4 regions of the Metaplanococcus flavidus genome follow, and region 1 is predicted to be linked to each of the others. Evidence: riboswitches for the same ligand, from Rfam matches in the RefSeq annotation. Region 1 holds a riboswitch; each other region holds the start of a gene.
The links. Region 1 has a riboswitch for thiamine pyrophosphate ahead of ACFQ1X_RS14655 (lipoate--protein ligase family protein). Riboswitches for the same ligand answer to the same signal wherever they lie in the genome.
Positions count from the first base shown of each region.

Region 2: it holds a riboswitch for thiamine pyrophosphate, as region 1 does, so the genes downstream of both, ACFQ1X_RS16310 (YkoF family thiamine/hydroxymethylpyrimidine-binding protein) here and ACFQ1X_RS14655 (lipoate--protein ligase family protein) in region 1, are expected to answer to the same signal.
Region 3: it holds a riboswitch for thiamine pyrophosphate, as region 1 does, so the genes downstream of both, thiT (energy-coupled thiamine transporter ThiT) here and ACFQ1X_RS14655 (lipoate--protein ligase family protein) in region 1, are expected to answer to the same signal.
Region 4: it holds a riboswitch for thiamine pyrophosphate, as region 1 does, so the genes downstream of both, tenA (thiaminase II) here and ACFQ1X_RS14655 (lipoate--protein ligase family protein) in region 1, are expected to answer to the same signal.

Region 1 covers NZ_JBHTKI010000022.1:227,863-231,495, forward strand. The annotation lists TPP riboswitch at 108-208, opposite strand; gene ACFQ1X_RS14650 (biotin transporter BioY) at 342-911, shown strand; TPP riboswitch at 1,389-1,489, shown strand; gene ACFQ1X_RS14655 (lipoate--protein ligase family protein) at 1,593-2,420, shown strand; gene lipA (lipoyl synthase) at 2,426-3,370, shown strand.
Region 2 covers NZ_JBHTKI010000051.1:12,693-16,325, reverse strand. The annotation lists gene ACFQ1X_RS16320 (ABC transporter ATP-binding protein) at 1-925, opposite strand, end outside; gene ACFQ1X_RS16315 (ECF transporter S component) at 918-1,499, opposite strand; gene ACFQ1X_RS16310 (YkoF family thiamine/hydroxymethylpyrimidine-binding protein) at 1,492-2,103, opposite strand; TPP riboswitch at 2,214-2,319, opposite strand; gene ACFQ1X_RS16305 (IDEAL domain-containing protein) at 2,778-3,101, shown strand; gene ACFQ1X_RS16300 (M20/M25/M40 family metallo-hydrolase) at 3,389-3,633, shown strand, end outside.
Region 3 covers NZ_JBHTKI010000009.1:40,072-43,704, reverse strand. The annotation lists gene ACFQ1X_RS08115 (SGNH/GDSL hydrolase family protein) at 1-35, shown strand, start outside; gene ACFQ1X_RS08110 (hypothetical protein) at 81-227, opposite strand; gene ACFQ1X_RS08105 (M20 family metallopeptidase) at 297-1,370, opposite strand; TPP riboswitch at 1,510-1,609, shown strand; gene thiT (energy-coupled thiamine transporter ThiT) at 1,704-2,279, shown strand; gene map (type I methionyl aminopeptidase) at 2,660-3,412, shown strand; gene ACFQ1X_RS08090 (tryptophan-rich sensory protein) at 3,460-3,633, opposite strand, start outside.
Region 4 covers NZ_JBHTKI010000012.1:129,441-133,073, reverse strand. The annotation lists gene ACFQ1X_RS09580 (class F sortase) at 1-325, shown strand, start outside; gene ACFQ1X_RS09575 (hypothetical protein) at 526-732, shown strand; TPP riboswitch at 1,136-1,238, shown strand; gene tenA (thiaminase II) at 1,325-2,008, shown strand; gene thiM (hydroxyethylthiazole kinase) at 2,010-2,822, shown strand; gene thiD (bifunctional hydroxymethylpyrimidine kinase/phosphomethylpyrimidine kinase) at 2,798-3,631, shown strand; gene thiE (thiamine phosphate synthase) at 3,621-3,633, shown strand, end outside.

The sequences.
Region 1 (3,633 bases):
TTGCCTCCTTTATAGGTGCCTTGAAATTCAACGCCTGATAACAACGCTACTAAATAAAAAGAACCACCCCGACGTCGGAGTGGTTTTATAGTATCCCTAATAGAAACAGCATACAGTAACCACTTCCCTACGCTAGTCTCAACTAGATCAGGTTCAAAGGGTCCGGATTATATCCGTCTCAGTCTAATGGACTCCCCTAGTGCTTTAATTATTCAGTTTTTTAGTATATCTACAAACAGCCTAACACCTCTAGAAATATTTATCTAGTCATTATAAGAACTATGATACCATATAAGTTAACCTTTATTTAAATAAGGTTAACACAATTGAGGGAGGATAAAATGACAGAATCTAATTTCAAATTGAGAATGATGATTATTACAGCTTTATTTGCAGCAATCATCGGAATACTGGCACAGGTGACAATCCCACTGCCTTTAGTCCCGATCACAGGACAAACACTTGCAATCGGTTTGGCCGCAACAATTTTAGGGGCCAAATACGGAACTTTATCTGTTGTAGTTTATTTGGGGTTGGGTGCAGTTGGCATCCCTGTTTTTGCTCAAATGTCAGGTGGACTCGGTAGCTTATTCGGACCGACCGGCGGATATCTAGTCGGTTTTATTCCGACCGCTTTCAGTATTGGTTATTATCTCGAAAAAACGAGTTTTACGTTTATCAATGCCATAATTGCCAATGTCATCGGTATGTTTATGGTATTGACTGTGGGAACTGCCTGGTTGAAGATTTTCGCCAATCTTTCGTGGACCGGAGCATTAATGGGTGGATTTGTCCCATTCATTTTAGTCGGCCTTATTAAAGCTGTGCTTGCCGCTTGGATTGGAATCTCAGTAAGACATCGTTTGAAATCCGCTGGTCTTTTATATTTAGAAGACAAAAAAGCACTTTAGGTTAGCTATTGTAATCCTTAATAAGAATACAACATACATAAAAAGAGAAAGAAGAAGGGTTTTGTTCCGACTCTTCTTTCCCTCTTTCTGAGAGCGTAAAATATCTTGTGTAAATGAATAAATAGAAAAAGGAAGAGACGGAAAATAATTATGTGTAAATTAATCAATGAATAGTTAACGTAACGCATAGTTTGTTCACTTAAGTATATTTTACGAAAGTTTTTATTTATAAAACCCTATTTATTCCAGCATGATATATTGTGAATTTTTGATGCAATTAAATAGTACTGCATTATCTGAATAAATTTTTGAAGGCAAGAAAAAAAGGGGGCAATTGCTTTAAATCAAAAACCAGAATGATCTAACAAGCGCTAGAAAAATATTCAAGCATCATTCTGGCTGAATTTTTATGATTGGGAACTTGCAACTTCGACTTGACATCAATTTCTGCAAACTATACATTGAGGTTAACTTAAATATAATCACTAGGGGTGTTATTTAACTGAGATGAGTATTTACTCAAACCCTTTGAACCTGATCTGGACCATGCCAGCGTAGGGAAGTGGCGCGTATGCTAATAGAAAATCCGCATACACTGCTTCCTTTCATGGAGAGCGGTGTTTTTTTGTGCAAAAACCGAGGAAAAACAATCGGCATTAGCCTAGCAGAGAGGAGAAGAACATGAACGAAACATGGCTATACATCGATTCAGGTTCTGGTACGCCGGCCTTTAATATGGCCATGGATGAAGCTTTGCTGAACTGGCATAGTAGAGGAGACATCCCGCCCGTGTTGCGATTTTATAGCTGGTCGCCAGCTGGTATCTCAGTGGGTTTCTTTCAAAAAGTGAAAGACAATATCGATATCGAAAATGCTGAAAAGTATGGAATCCCGCTTGTCCGCAGACAAACAGGTGGAAAGGCAGTCTTTCATGATCAAGAACTTACTTACAGTATCCTGATATCAGAAGCTCATCCAGTTATGCCAAAGACAGTAAAAGAAGCTTATCTTATCCTATCCAAAGGATTAATAGAAGGGTACCGATTTTTGGGGGTTGAAGCGGAACTTGCACATCCTGTGAGAAAAAGGTTATCTAGATCGGCTGTATGCTTTGAGGAACCGTCCTGGTATGAATTGACCGTAAAAGGGAAAAAAGCAGCCGGCAGCGCTCAAACTCGCAAAAAAGGAGTCATCCTTCAACATGGTTCTATTCCTTTAAATATGGACGAACGAAAGCTATTTGAACTGTTTGTTTATCCGGATGAATGTATGAAAGAAAAAGCTCGTACTGCCTTCCGCACCAAGGCTGTTGCTATCAATGATTTACTGCCAAAGCCTGCGAACTTAGAAGAAGTAAAAACTGCTTTTCGAGCTGGGTTCGAAAAAGGACTTGGTATTCGATTAAAAGCATTTGAACCGCCGAACGAGTTGTTGAGCGAAGTATACGAACTTGAGAAGAAGTACGCAAGTGAGGAATGGAATTACATACGAGAAGGAAAAGGGGAGTAAACACCATGACCCAAAAAAACGATTACGTCCGTAAGCCTGAATGGCTGAAAGTTAAATTAAATACGAATAAAACCTATACCGACTTGAAAAGTCTGATGCGCGAGAAGAAATTGAATACAGTATGCGAAGAGGCAAAGTGTCCGAATATTCACGAGTGCTGGAGTGAGCGGCGGACTGCAACATTTATGATTTTGGGCGATACATGCACACGAGCTTGTCGATTTTGTGCAGTAAAAACAGGGATTCCAAATGAACTTGACTGGGGAGAGCCGGAACGGGTCGCGGAATCGACGGAAATCATGGAGCTCAAGCACGTGGTGGTAACAGCAGTTGCACGGGACGATTTAAATGATGGCGGTGCAGCAGTATTTGCAGAAACAGTGCGTGCAATCCGCAGAAGAATGCCTGGTACCACGATAGAAATACTGCCCTCGGATATGAAAGGCGACTATGAAAGCCTGCATACATTAATGGATAGCCAACCGGATATTTTCAATCACAATATCGAAACAGTCCGACGCCTCACGAAGAGGGTAAGGGCAAAAGCGACATATGATCGTTCGCTAAAATTATTGGCACGTGTGAAAGAAATTGCTCCACATGTCCCTACAAAATCGAGCTTGATGGTCGGGCTTGGTGAAACGAAGGAAGAGATCCTGCAGGCAATGGATGACCTTCTTGAGCATAATGTGAATATATTAACGCTTGGCCAATATCTTCAGCCAACCCGTAAACATTTAAATGTGGAGCGATATTACCATCCGGATGAATTTGCGGAATTGAAAAAAATCGCGCTCGAGAAAGGCTTTAAACATTGCGAAGCTGGACCAATGGTGCGTTCATCCTATCACGCTGACGAACAAGTAGGTGAAACAGCTGTACAGCGGCGGATTAAGTACTTGAAGGGATATGAGTCCCATGGAGACAAACTCGAGGATGTGAAATTCTAACCTAAGTAATACACAGGAGCCACAGAGGGTGTTAGTGAATTAGTTTTTCCACTTTCAATTTAAGGAATATTTTCTAAGAAAAATCTTAAAACATCGGAAGAGCAGCGGTTATACAGTAACCCGTTGCTCTTTTATTGTTCGTAAAGGTGTACTTTTACGAACGGTTAGCATGTTCTTAATACAAGGTATATTTTAGATGAAGTCACGTTGATGGTGGCCACGAATCAAAAGGAGTGCTTCCCTCGAAGATCGATTTCGATCAC
Region 2 (3,633 bases), on a different contig from region 1:
CGACGGTGCCCGATTCTTTTTTGTAAATGCCGCAGAGCGCTTTGACCAATGTGGATTTGCCGCTGCCGTTGGGGCCGGCAATGACGATGCATTCGCCTTTCTTCGCTTTGAAGGAAAGGGGATGCAGCAAAGTCTGGCCCTTTATTTTCACGGATAATCCGTTCGCAGATATGGCCGATTCATCCAGTATCGAATTCAGCCGCTGCGGGTAGCGGAAGGTTTGATGCGGATTGAACTGCTGATCCGAAACAATTTTTCCGCCGGCATCGATTGCAATTTCGCGGTCAAAGAATGTTCCCCAACTGTCGAGACGGTGTTCAACGGCGATGATGGTCAGGTTGAAAGTTTTTTGCAGCCCGTCGAGCCAGGATATGAAATCTTTTGCAGTCAGTGGATCTAAATGTGAAATCGGCTCATCAAGCAACAGGACTTCAGGGTCCATGATCAATGCGCAGGCGGTTGCGACGCGTTGTTTCATTCCGCCTGACAGGGTTTGAATGGTGGTATTGCTCAGGTGGGACAATCCGGTCATTTCCAAAACGTCCCGAATCTGCTCTTCCATTTCTTTAGCTGGCGTGTTCAGGTTTTCGAGAGTGAATGCGAGTTCTTCTTCTACAGTCGGCATACAGAACTGCGAATCGGGGTCCTGGAACACGGTGGCGACGCGGTGGTTGATCTCACCGGGTCTATAAGATTCAGCAGCTTTGCCGAATAAAAGAATTTCACCTGCCACAATGCCATCGCAATTTTCCGGGTATAGCCGGTTCATTAAATAGAGCAAAGTCGATTTGCCAGAGCCGCTCGGACCGGAAATCGCGACCCGTTGTCCGCGTTCGATGCCAAACGACATCGACGACAGAGTGGGTTCCCGATCATCCGGATAGCGAAAGGTGACGTCCTTCATGGAAAGGATGCTATTAGGCATTGGCATCACGCGGCTGGGTTTGGGCAATCGCGTAACCGCGCAGGGAACCGGTCGCGAGCAGCGCATCGCCGATGTATTTGCCGCCGATCCCCGCAATGATCGCGCCGCTTAATACACGCAGTGTAAACATCAGCGCTACAAAAGAAGGATCCAGTGCCGCATAGCCGGAAACGAAATAACCGTAGATGAAACTGAATACAGCGGCGCCAATACCGGCAAGCATAAAGACGAATATATTGAAATGGCGGTAACGTGTGACCGCAAACGCCGCTTCGGCGCCAAGCCCCTGGATGACGCCGGACAGGATGAGTCGGGGGCCGACCGCGTTGCCAAGCATGACTTCGATGATAGCAGCCATCGTTTCGGGTATCACTGCCGCACCTGGTTTGCGGATGATGTGCATACAGATGATCGACACGATGAACCAGATACCGAACATCCATTCATAGGCGATGGGGCCAATCAGGCCGGCCCAGATATTGCCGAGATGGATGAATAACAGATAGACGATGCCGAACACGACACCGAACAGCGACATTAAGACGATTTCCTTCAGTTTCCAGGTGTTAAGCATTGGCTTTGCCTCCGTCCGAATTCGTGTGTGACGGGCTATTGATGCTCATCGATACCGTCATGATGAGGTGGCGATGCTGATCGGAGCGGGCATGAGTAAACGATTCTTCATAAAACGCGAAGACGTCATGGATATCACCGTGGATACCGCTGGCGTAATGCATCGAGTCATTCCAGACACCATGTTCTTTAGCGCGTTCGACTTCTTTATAGATAACGCTCATATAATCCGGGTTGTTCATCGGATACAGCGCGAACTGGGAAGAGACATATTGTTTCGTATCATCCGTGTTCAGCAGAACATCGTCTTTATCGAGATAGACATCACCTGATGTGTCTCCCGGACAACCGATGGAGAAGGTGCCGTTTAACGCCACGTGTTCTCCCGTTTTCGCCGCGTGCAAAGTCAGTGCTTTTGCGACGTTGAAGACGTGGTTCTGTTTGCCGCGGATAACGCTGGAGACGTCGTCGGTGTCCATCCAGACATTCGAGGTGTCCGTTCCGTTCAACGCCCCTTTGATGATTTTGATGAAGTCGCCGCACATCGGATTGAGCGTGAAGCGGAATCCGACGATCGGGCTTGTGCCGCATTGCAATGGTTCCATAATAAAATTCCTCCTTAAAAATTTGCACAAAAATGGCCGCATCCGTGAAGATGCAGCCACTGTTCCATGCAAATTAAAAGGAGGTATTCGCTCCTGAAGATTTCGTTTTGCGGAAAGTCACCGCACTTCCTCACGCAGGTCCTAACCTGTTCGAGTCATAAGGGATCGGAGCTTTCGCTCGCATCTCAGCTAAAATAAGCACCCCCAGTGCAGAAAACGGTATGCGGTTTTTGTGTTCGGGTTGTCCCGATGGCTTCAGTGTAAATGAAGGTTGGAGGGAAGTAAAGGATAATTTAGACAGATGATATTCCGCAAAACAGCTTGCTTGCCTGGGGGCTTTAGCTATACAAGTTGAAAACAAGTGCTCCTGCATCGCTGCGCTGCTTCGTCGCAAAGAGTTGACCATCGCAGGCTTCGGTCAACTCTTCGCTGTTTTGCTCCATATCATTTATAAAATCATTTACACAAATGTAGATAAAAAATGTCATAGCAGCAAATAACTAATTCATTTATCCTGAAATCAGAGCATATATATTGAGTTCTCTTCCATAGAAGAGTAATATTCGATTTACCCACTTTAATGGGTAAGAGTCATTTAATAGGGTATTGATGGTAATAGAGCATAGATAAATTTCAAGTTTCTATAAAATAAATTAAAAAGCAGGTGTTCTGATATGAATGAAGAGAAAACAATTTTAAAAACCACTGATTGGGTTAAAGGGACTTCCATTAAAGGTGAAATGGTAATTGGATTTATTGATTCGATGAGCATGGTGCAAGGCGCTGTATATGTAACGGTTGCCGAAAGCGATAATGAAGAAATTATTGGCATGACGATTCCATTGGCAGTCAAGCAGGTTGAGAGTTTGCAGCAAACGGCACCGAAAGATGCAGCGCAGCTTGAGTATCTGATTGATCTGGCTTTGCAGACTGGTGACAAAGAGTGGTTTAAAGAGTTGACTGCAGAGTTGAATGGGAAAGAGCAGGCTGTAAAGTAAGCTAATTGAAATGAAAAATTATATATTTTTTTTAAGAGCTGCGGGTTAATTAGAGTGACCCAATAAAATGAGACAAGGAAAAAGCACCCCCAACGTCGTATGTAGTAACAACGACAAACTGGAGGTGTTTTTCTGTATGGGTTCAAAAAAGCGGTTCTATCCGGAGGAGATCAAACTAGAGGTCATTGAGATGAAATTGAATAAATCCTACCTCCCTGGAGCTGTGACATTCGTGTCACAGCTCCTATTTTATAATTAAGGCAATAACAGAAAGGGAGAGGATGCACATGCAGAACTTGAACCGATTATTTATTCGCCACGGATTTCTTGTAGAGGAAATTGAAGAAGGAAGATTTGATTGCCGGAAAGAAACGGAAGAGAACATGATGTTTTTGATAGAAACCTTGGATGAGCTTTTTGTGGCTTACACAAAGATCAAGGGTTTGTTGAAAATAGAAGAAACAGATATTGATGAAGAACGATGGCTTCGTGCGGTGGATTTCACATATAGAGGCCGAACCGAGATGCTGCA
Region 3 (3,633 bases), on a different contig from region 1:
ATCAGGCTCTCCGGACAATATTACCGATCATTTAGCCAAAAAAATCCCACTCCCTTCAATTAGGGAGTGGGATTTTTCGGTTATTTTTTAGATTGATTGTTTTTATACTGGTTTGTATTGGTCTGCGCATTTCCTTTGGATTTCTTTTTATTCATGAATTTCCGGATGATCGGATAAGCTATAGGACCATATTTAAGTGCTGATTTGAACAATCTACCTACTGCCATGTTAATCGCTCCATTCGTTTTAAAGATATTTTATAAATTCCCGTTTTAGGAATGATTTAAACATGCTATTCAAGTCATTGCATGGGCCAATAGAATATCTTTGTATTCATGGACACTGGAAATTTCAACGTATTCCGCGTTGCCGTGCCAGTCATCGCCTGTCGGACCAAATTCGATGGCACCTTCGCCACCATTCACCGCAGCATAATAGCGGGTATCCGCAGCACCGTGCTGGCCAAACAGGATGGCATCGTTTCCGGTAGTGCTTTGTATACTTTTCTCCAAGGTTTTGATGTACGGGTTTTCATCGGTCGTGGTCAGCGCAGGTGTTGTTGCAGAACTCGATTTGTAATCAAAATCGATATCGAGCGTTTCGCCGAGTTCGACCATCTGGCGCGTAATTTCCTGGGGATCCTGGCCGGGCATAAAGCGGATGTCGTATGACATTTCACAGATTTCCGGAACCATATTATAGCGTTCACCAGCTTTGATGATTGCGAGATTTACAGAAGGCTGCTCGTAATATTCCGTCGATTCTTTTCGAAAAGGGAGTTCCGCCATGGCCATATGATATTTCATGGCCCGTTCAATGGCGTTTATGCCTTCCCAAGGTCTGCTGCCATGTGCCGGCTTGCCTTTGAAAACCATATCCATATGCAAAATGCCTTTTGACTGCAGACCGACTTTCAAGCCGGTCGGTTCGCCGCAGATGACAAAATTTCCACTGTACCCTTGGGAAACAAGCCATTCTGAAGTATTGTGTCCGCCAATTTCTTCATCGGTTACGAGATGGAGCTGAACTTCCCGGGACAATTTTTCCGCATCCAGTTCGGTGAATGCCTGCATCATTGCTGCCACGCCAGCTTTCATATCCGCTGAACCTCGCCCATACAAACGGCCAAGCTCTTCCATAGGGCTGAATTGGTCTTCGTGGCCTGGCACGACATCGACGTGACCATTCCAGATCAGTTTTTCATCGCCATGTCCTTTAGAGGCAGTCAGCATCAAAAATCCGTTATTGTCATGGATTTGGACCCTTTCTCCTCTTTGTTCGAGCCACCGAGCGCAAAATTGGAGCGCTTCATTGGCGCCTTCTTTCGTATCACTTTTAATTTTAATCAGATCTTTCAATAATTCAATCATATAAATACAGCAGCACTATTCGCTGCCTCCACCGCCTTTCTGAAACATTTACTTTCACAATACCCTAATGACTTAAGGTAAAACGAACTTGCATCCCTTCTTTTTGTTCGTTACAATACAGATGAAACAAAAAAACTGTATACACCACAAGGGGAGCAATTGCTGAGAGTGAACGAGAACGTTCTTACCCTTTGAACCTGTAAGTTAATACTTGCGCAGGGATGTGGATGGAAACCTGCCCTTACGCGGCGTCAGGATCTATCCTGGCGCCGCTTTTTGTGTGGTTTTTATTGGCGGCCCTTCTGGTGATGTGCAAACACATAGGAGGATTTTATGAGGAATAAAAAATTATTGCTGATGCTCGAAATTGCGATTTTCGGCGCACTCGGCTATGTACTGGATTTTATTGCGTTCAGCATGCCACAGGGAGGATCTGTCAGTCTGGTCATGATTCCGATCGTGCTGATGGCGTTTCGCAGAGGAATAGGCGCAGGTCTCCTGACTGGACTGGCGGTCGGCTTGCTGCAGGTTGTCACAGGACGAGTTTATATCGTTCCCTTATCATTCGGTTTCGCATTTACTCAGGTGACACTGGATTATATTGTGGCGTTTGCAAGCGTAGGCTTTGCGGGCATGATGAGAACCGCTTATTTTAAGAATCTGCGGGACGGCCTGAAAGGAAAAGCTGTTTCCTGGATTATAGCCGGTGCATTTATCGGTGCATTCCTGCGCTATATTGTCCACGTTATTGTGGGAATCTGGTTCTTCCGTGAATTTGCCACTGGCAATGTTTATCTGTATTCGTTCGGATACAATGCGACTTATATGATTCCGGCATTTCTGCTGACGGCGTTTGTCTGTTCGATTCTGTTTATTGCAGCGCCAAGACTGGTCGATGTGAAAGAATAAAAGTGGAAGGCTATCTTATGATAGTCTTCTTTTAGTTTGTTAAGAAAGAAAAATATAAACCGATATTGCGCAAAACAGCTCCGCTTGCCAAAACCCGTGCTCCTGCATCGCTCCGCTAGCTTCGTCGCAAAGACTCGGCCGAATTACCTTCGGCCAACTCTTGGCTCGCGCTGAGCTAACTCGGGCTCGTTACACTTCGCCCGAGTGGATCTTGCACTTCGTCGGCATCCGCCTGCTCCCCGCGGAAAGCTTCCGTCTAGAACGCAATGGTTATAGAAGTTGAGGGTTTTTCGACAACCTTTTAGAAGGCTATCTTTATGATTGTCTTCTTTTCTTATGTTATAATTTTTTAATAGAAAAGCTTGAAAGAAGGGTATTTAATGATTGCAACTAATGAAAAAGATATTGAAATGCTGAAAAAAGCCGGACAGATGGTCGCGAAAATCCGTGAGGAGATGAGAGCTGCGACTAAACCGGGAGTAACAACGAAAGAAATTGATGAACTTGGCGGTCGCCTGTTCGAGGAATTGGGCGGTGTATCAGGGCCGAAATCCGAATACGATTTTCCTGGGTTTACGTGCATCAGCGTAAATGAGGAAGTCGCTCACGGCATTCCGGGAAAACGTGTGATTCAGGAAGGCGACATCGTGAACATTGATGTTTCCGGATCATTGGAAGGCTATTTCTCTGATACAGGAATATCATTTGTCGTCGGAGATAATCATCCTGAAAAGGAAAAAATTTGTGAAGCAGCTGAACGAGCCTTTGACCGGGCGATGACAAAAGTCAAAGCCGGTTCGAAATTGAATGGAATCGGCAAAGCGGTTGAGCGTGAAGCGAAAGATCAGGGGTTGTTCGTGATCAAAAATCTTACCGGCCATGGCATCGGTAAATCATTGCATGAAGCGCCTCAGCACATCCTCAATTATTACGATGCATGGGAAACGACTATCCTGAAAGAAGGAATGGTCCTTGCAGTAGAGCCCTTCATTTCGCAGAAAGCCGAGCATATCATCGAATCGGGTGATGGCTGGACATTCATCACACCGGACCAGTCATTGGTCGCGCAAATCGAACACACGGTCCTTGTAACAAAAGGGGAACCGATCCTGTTAACTAAATTAGAGGAATAGAAAAAAAAGCCTGCACTTGTGCAGGCTTTTAATTTTGCAAAATATCCTTAATTTTTCTTTATCAGCAGAATGCCTGTCACGATCACACCGCTCAGGAATAAAGAGGCCGTTGTGACGAGCATTTCATCAAGGCCATGTTTGACGGCGATGCCGACGAATGCCCAGACAAAAACAAGCGCAAAGGGTACATCTGAATGGTGGAAGCGTACATGGAGAGCCAG
Region 4 (3,633 bases), on a different contig from region 1:
TGAGCCGGGAACGAAGCCTGGAAATAAGGGGAATGCAGTACTCGCTGGACATGTTGACGGTCTTTCGCAGCCTGGCACTTTCTTTAACTTAAAAAAATTAGAACCGGGCGATTTGATTCACGTTACCGGAACAGATGGTACAGAGTTGACGTTCACTGTAACGGACAAGCAAGCTTATGCACCGGAAGATGCTCCGTTGAATGACATTTTTGGTTCCAGCTCAAAACCGAAGTTGAATTTGATTACGTGCACTGGAACTTTTGATACTGAAAGCGGCCATTACGAAGAGCGGTTAGTCGTTTATGCTGAATTGACTGACTACTAGTCAAGAATGGCAAAAATAGAATGAACAAATGTAAAAGGGAGAGACCATAAAACGGTGGTCTCTTTTGTCTTTTGAGGTTTAGACAGTGACAAATAGCTGAACGTGAATGAATCACTTGTATTAAATTGCAGTATAATGAGGTTAAGAACGAAGAACTAGAGGCTGGTATGGCCAACTTTTTACTTTAGGGAGAATGTAAAATGATGTTGAAGTACTATAAAAAACGCTATGAAGTAATAATGCAGGGGAAGTATCCTGCCAACAGAAAAAAGATAATGTCAGCTAACCTGGCACATGAAATGGAAACGGCGTTTAACATACCTATGCAAAGTAACCCTGGATGGGAACAGGAAAATAAAGAGATTTTTGCACTCTATCGCCAGGTTTCTGTTAGTAGAAATTTTTGAAATCAGTTTTTTCAGCAAGTAATTTAAAGAAAGATAATTTAATAGCCTCACTTATCCTAAGGAAAGAAGCTCAAATACGAGCTTTTTTTCGTTAAATTGATATTTTGCGAACAATTAAAGTTCATGAAGAAGTAGCCTAATCCCGTTAAGTTACTATAATACTTCTGCAAATTTAATATTTGTTAATTTCAAAATTAAATTATGCCAATCGCAGTTAGCACATGAGCGATTACCGCAAATTCACATAATTTATATGCTAAAAATGATAAGCGAAAAATTTCCTTTTTGTTCTGACGGATTGGTAAGATGCTTGATTATCTGCGAAGGTGGTTTGCGCAGCATTCAAAAATAAATTTGTGATTTTTCAGACATTGTGATAATCTTTGGGGGAACAACTGAATACATGCACCACTGGGGGAGCCGGTTAACGGCTGAGACGAGCAACGCTCGGACCCTTGGAACCTGATCTGGATCATACCAGCGGAGGGAAGTGGGCGAGAGTATGCCGGATTTCTCTATTCCTATGCGTATAATTGCCGCTTTCCTTTACTGGAAAGCGGTATTTTATTTTGCCTGAAAGGGGATGGAGAAGATGAAATTAACACAGGAAATGCGACAGGAATGTGCTGGATTATGGCAGGCGAGTTTCGATCATCCGTTTGTGAAAGGGATTGCGGACGGCAGTTTACCGGTAGAGGTGTTCCGCTATTACGTCATGCAGGATGCCTATTACCTGACAAATTTTGCGAAGATGCAGGCGGTCGGCGCACTCAAGGCGCCGGACCTCGCGACAACCAAGAGTTTCGCGCATCATGCGGAGCAAACGTGCGCAGCAGAAATGGCGCTTCACGAATCGTTCATGGGGATGCTCGGAGTGACGGACGAAGATTGGCGGCAATTCGAACCGTCACCGGGTGCTTATGCCTATGTATCGCATATGTACCGCGCAATGGAAGGGGATCTGGCGGATGTGCTCGCGACGATTCTACCGTGTTACTGGCTTTATTATGAAATTGGGGAACGATTGAAAGATGCGGAGCCTGGCCATCCGATATACGACCGGTGGATCGAGACTTATGGTTCCGAGTGGTTTGGCGAACTGGTGCAGGAGCAGATCGGCCGGATGGATTCTTTGGCGGAAAGTTTGTCGGCGGAACGGCGGCAGGAGCTGAAGGACCGCTTCCGGCGGAGCAGTTATTACGAATGGAATTTCTGGCAGCAGGCGTGGACGATGGAAACCTGGGAATTGCCCGCGGCAATAAAGGCTGGTGTCTGACATGATCAATAAAATTCGAAATGAAAATCCCGTAATCCATTGCATCACCAATCATGTCGTATCGAACTTTCAGGCGAATGGATTATTGGCAATCGGCGCATCACCGATCATGGGCGAGGCACAAGAGGAAGTGGAAGAACTTGTCGCCATTTCACGCGCGTTGTCATTGAATATCGGAACCTTGAATAAAGACACGTTTAACAGCATGATGCTCGCCGGAAAAAGAGCGAATAAGGAAAAGATCCCGGTGATTCTGGATCCGGTGGGAGCAGGAGCGACCGCTTTTCGGAAAGAGGCCGTCCAAAAGATTTTAACGGAAATCGATGTCAGTGTGCTGCGCTGCAACGCGGGAGAACTAGCCGCAATTGGCGGCGTGGAATGGGCGTCAAAAGGCGTCGATGCCGGTGAAGGCAATATCGACCTGGATAAACTGGCGAAGCGAGTGGCAAAAGAATACAGCTTGGTGGTGGCAGTGACAGGCAAGACCGATATTGTGGCCGATGGTTCGCGGGTAGAGAAGATTACAGGCGGTGACCGTATGATGAGTTCAGTAACCGGCATGGGCTGCCTGCTCAGTGCTGTAACAGCCGCTTTCACGGCAGTGTCTCCTGAAGATCCTACAGCTGCGGCAATTGAAGCTCTCAAGTTTTACGGGGCGGCCGGTGAACAAGCTGCGGCAACTTCGGAAGGACCCGGCAGTTTCCGCGACACGTTCCTGGATGTTTTATTCGGCATGGAGATTGATGACGATGGCTTCGACTTTGAAAAAGGGGAAGGAGTAGATGTACTGTGGCAGCGATCAAACAGGTATTGACGATTGCCGGTTCGGATTCCGGCGGTGGAGCGGGCATACAAGCGGATATAAAGACTTTCCAGGAGCTCGGCGTTTTCGGTACATCGGCCATTACAGCGGTAACGGCGCAGAATACATGCGGCGTGCACGGCGTTTATCCGATGCCTGCCGCAGCGGTAAAAGCGCAAATCGATGCAATCGGAGCGGATTTTACCATTGCCGCTGTGAAAACGGGGATGCTCTTTGACGCTGAAATCATCGCTGAAACGGCAGCGGGAATCGAAAGACACGGCTGGCGTAATCTTGTCGTGGATCCGGTGATGATCGCAAAGGGAGGCGCAACTTTGATGCAGGAAGAAGCACTCCAGGCAATGCGGACATTACTATTGCCATTGGCGGCGGTCATCACACCGAATATCCCGGAAGCGGAAATGCTGAGCGGCATGGAAATCCATGATGCAACAGACAGGAAAAAAGCGGCCGAACAAATTCTCGCTTTTGGAGCGAAAGCCGTTGTCATCAAAGGAGGACATGCCAACAATCCTCTGATTGCCGAAGATTATTGTCTCGATCAGAACGGTGAATCATTTGTGCTCCGTTCTGCGCGTATCCATACGCAGCAGACGCATGGCACCGGTTGTACATTTTCAGCTGCTTTGACCGCTGAATTGGCAAAAGGGCAGATATTGCCGGATGCTTTGGTGACGGCAAAACGGTTCATCCAGGCGGCACTTAAGCATCAATTGCATATTGGTGCGGGACACGGCCCGACAAACCATGCCGCTTTCCGCCAATTTGCAATGGAAGGGGATGTGCAATTTGTTCAATAAAC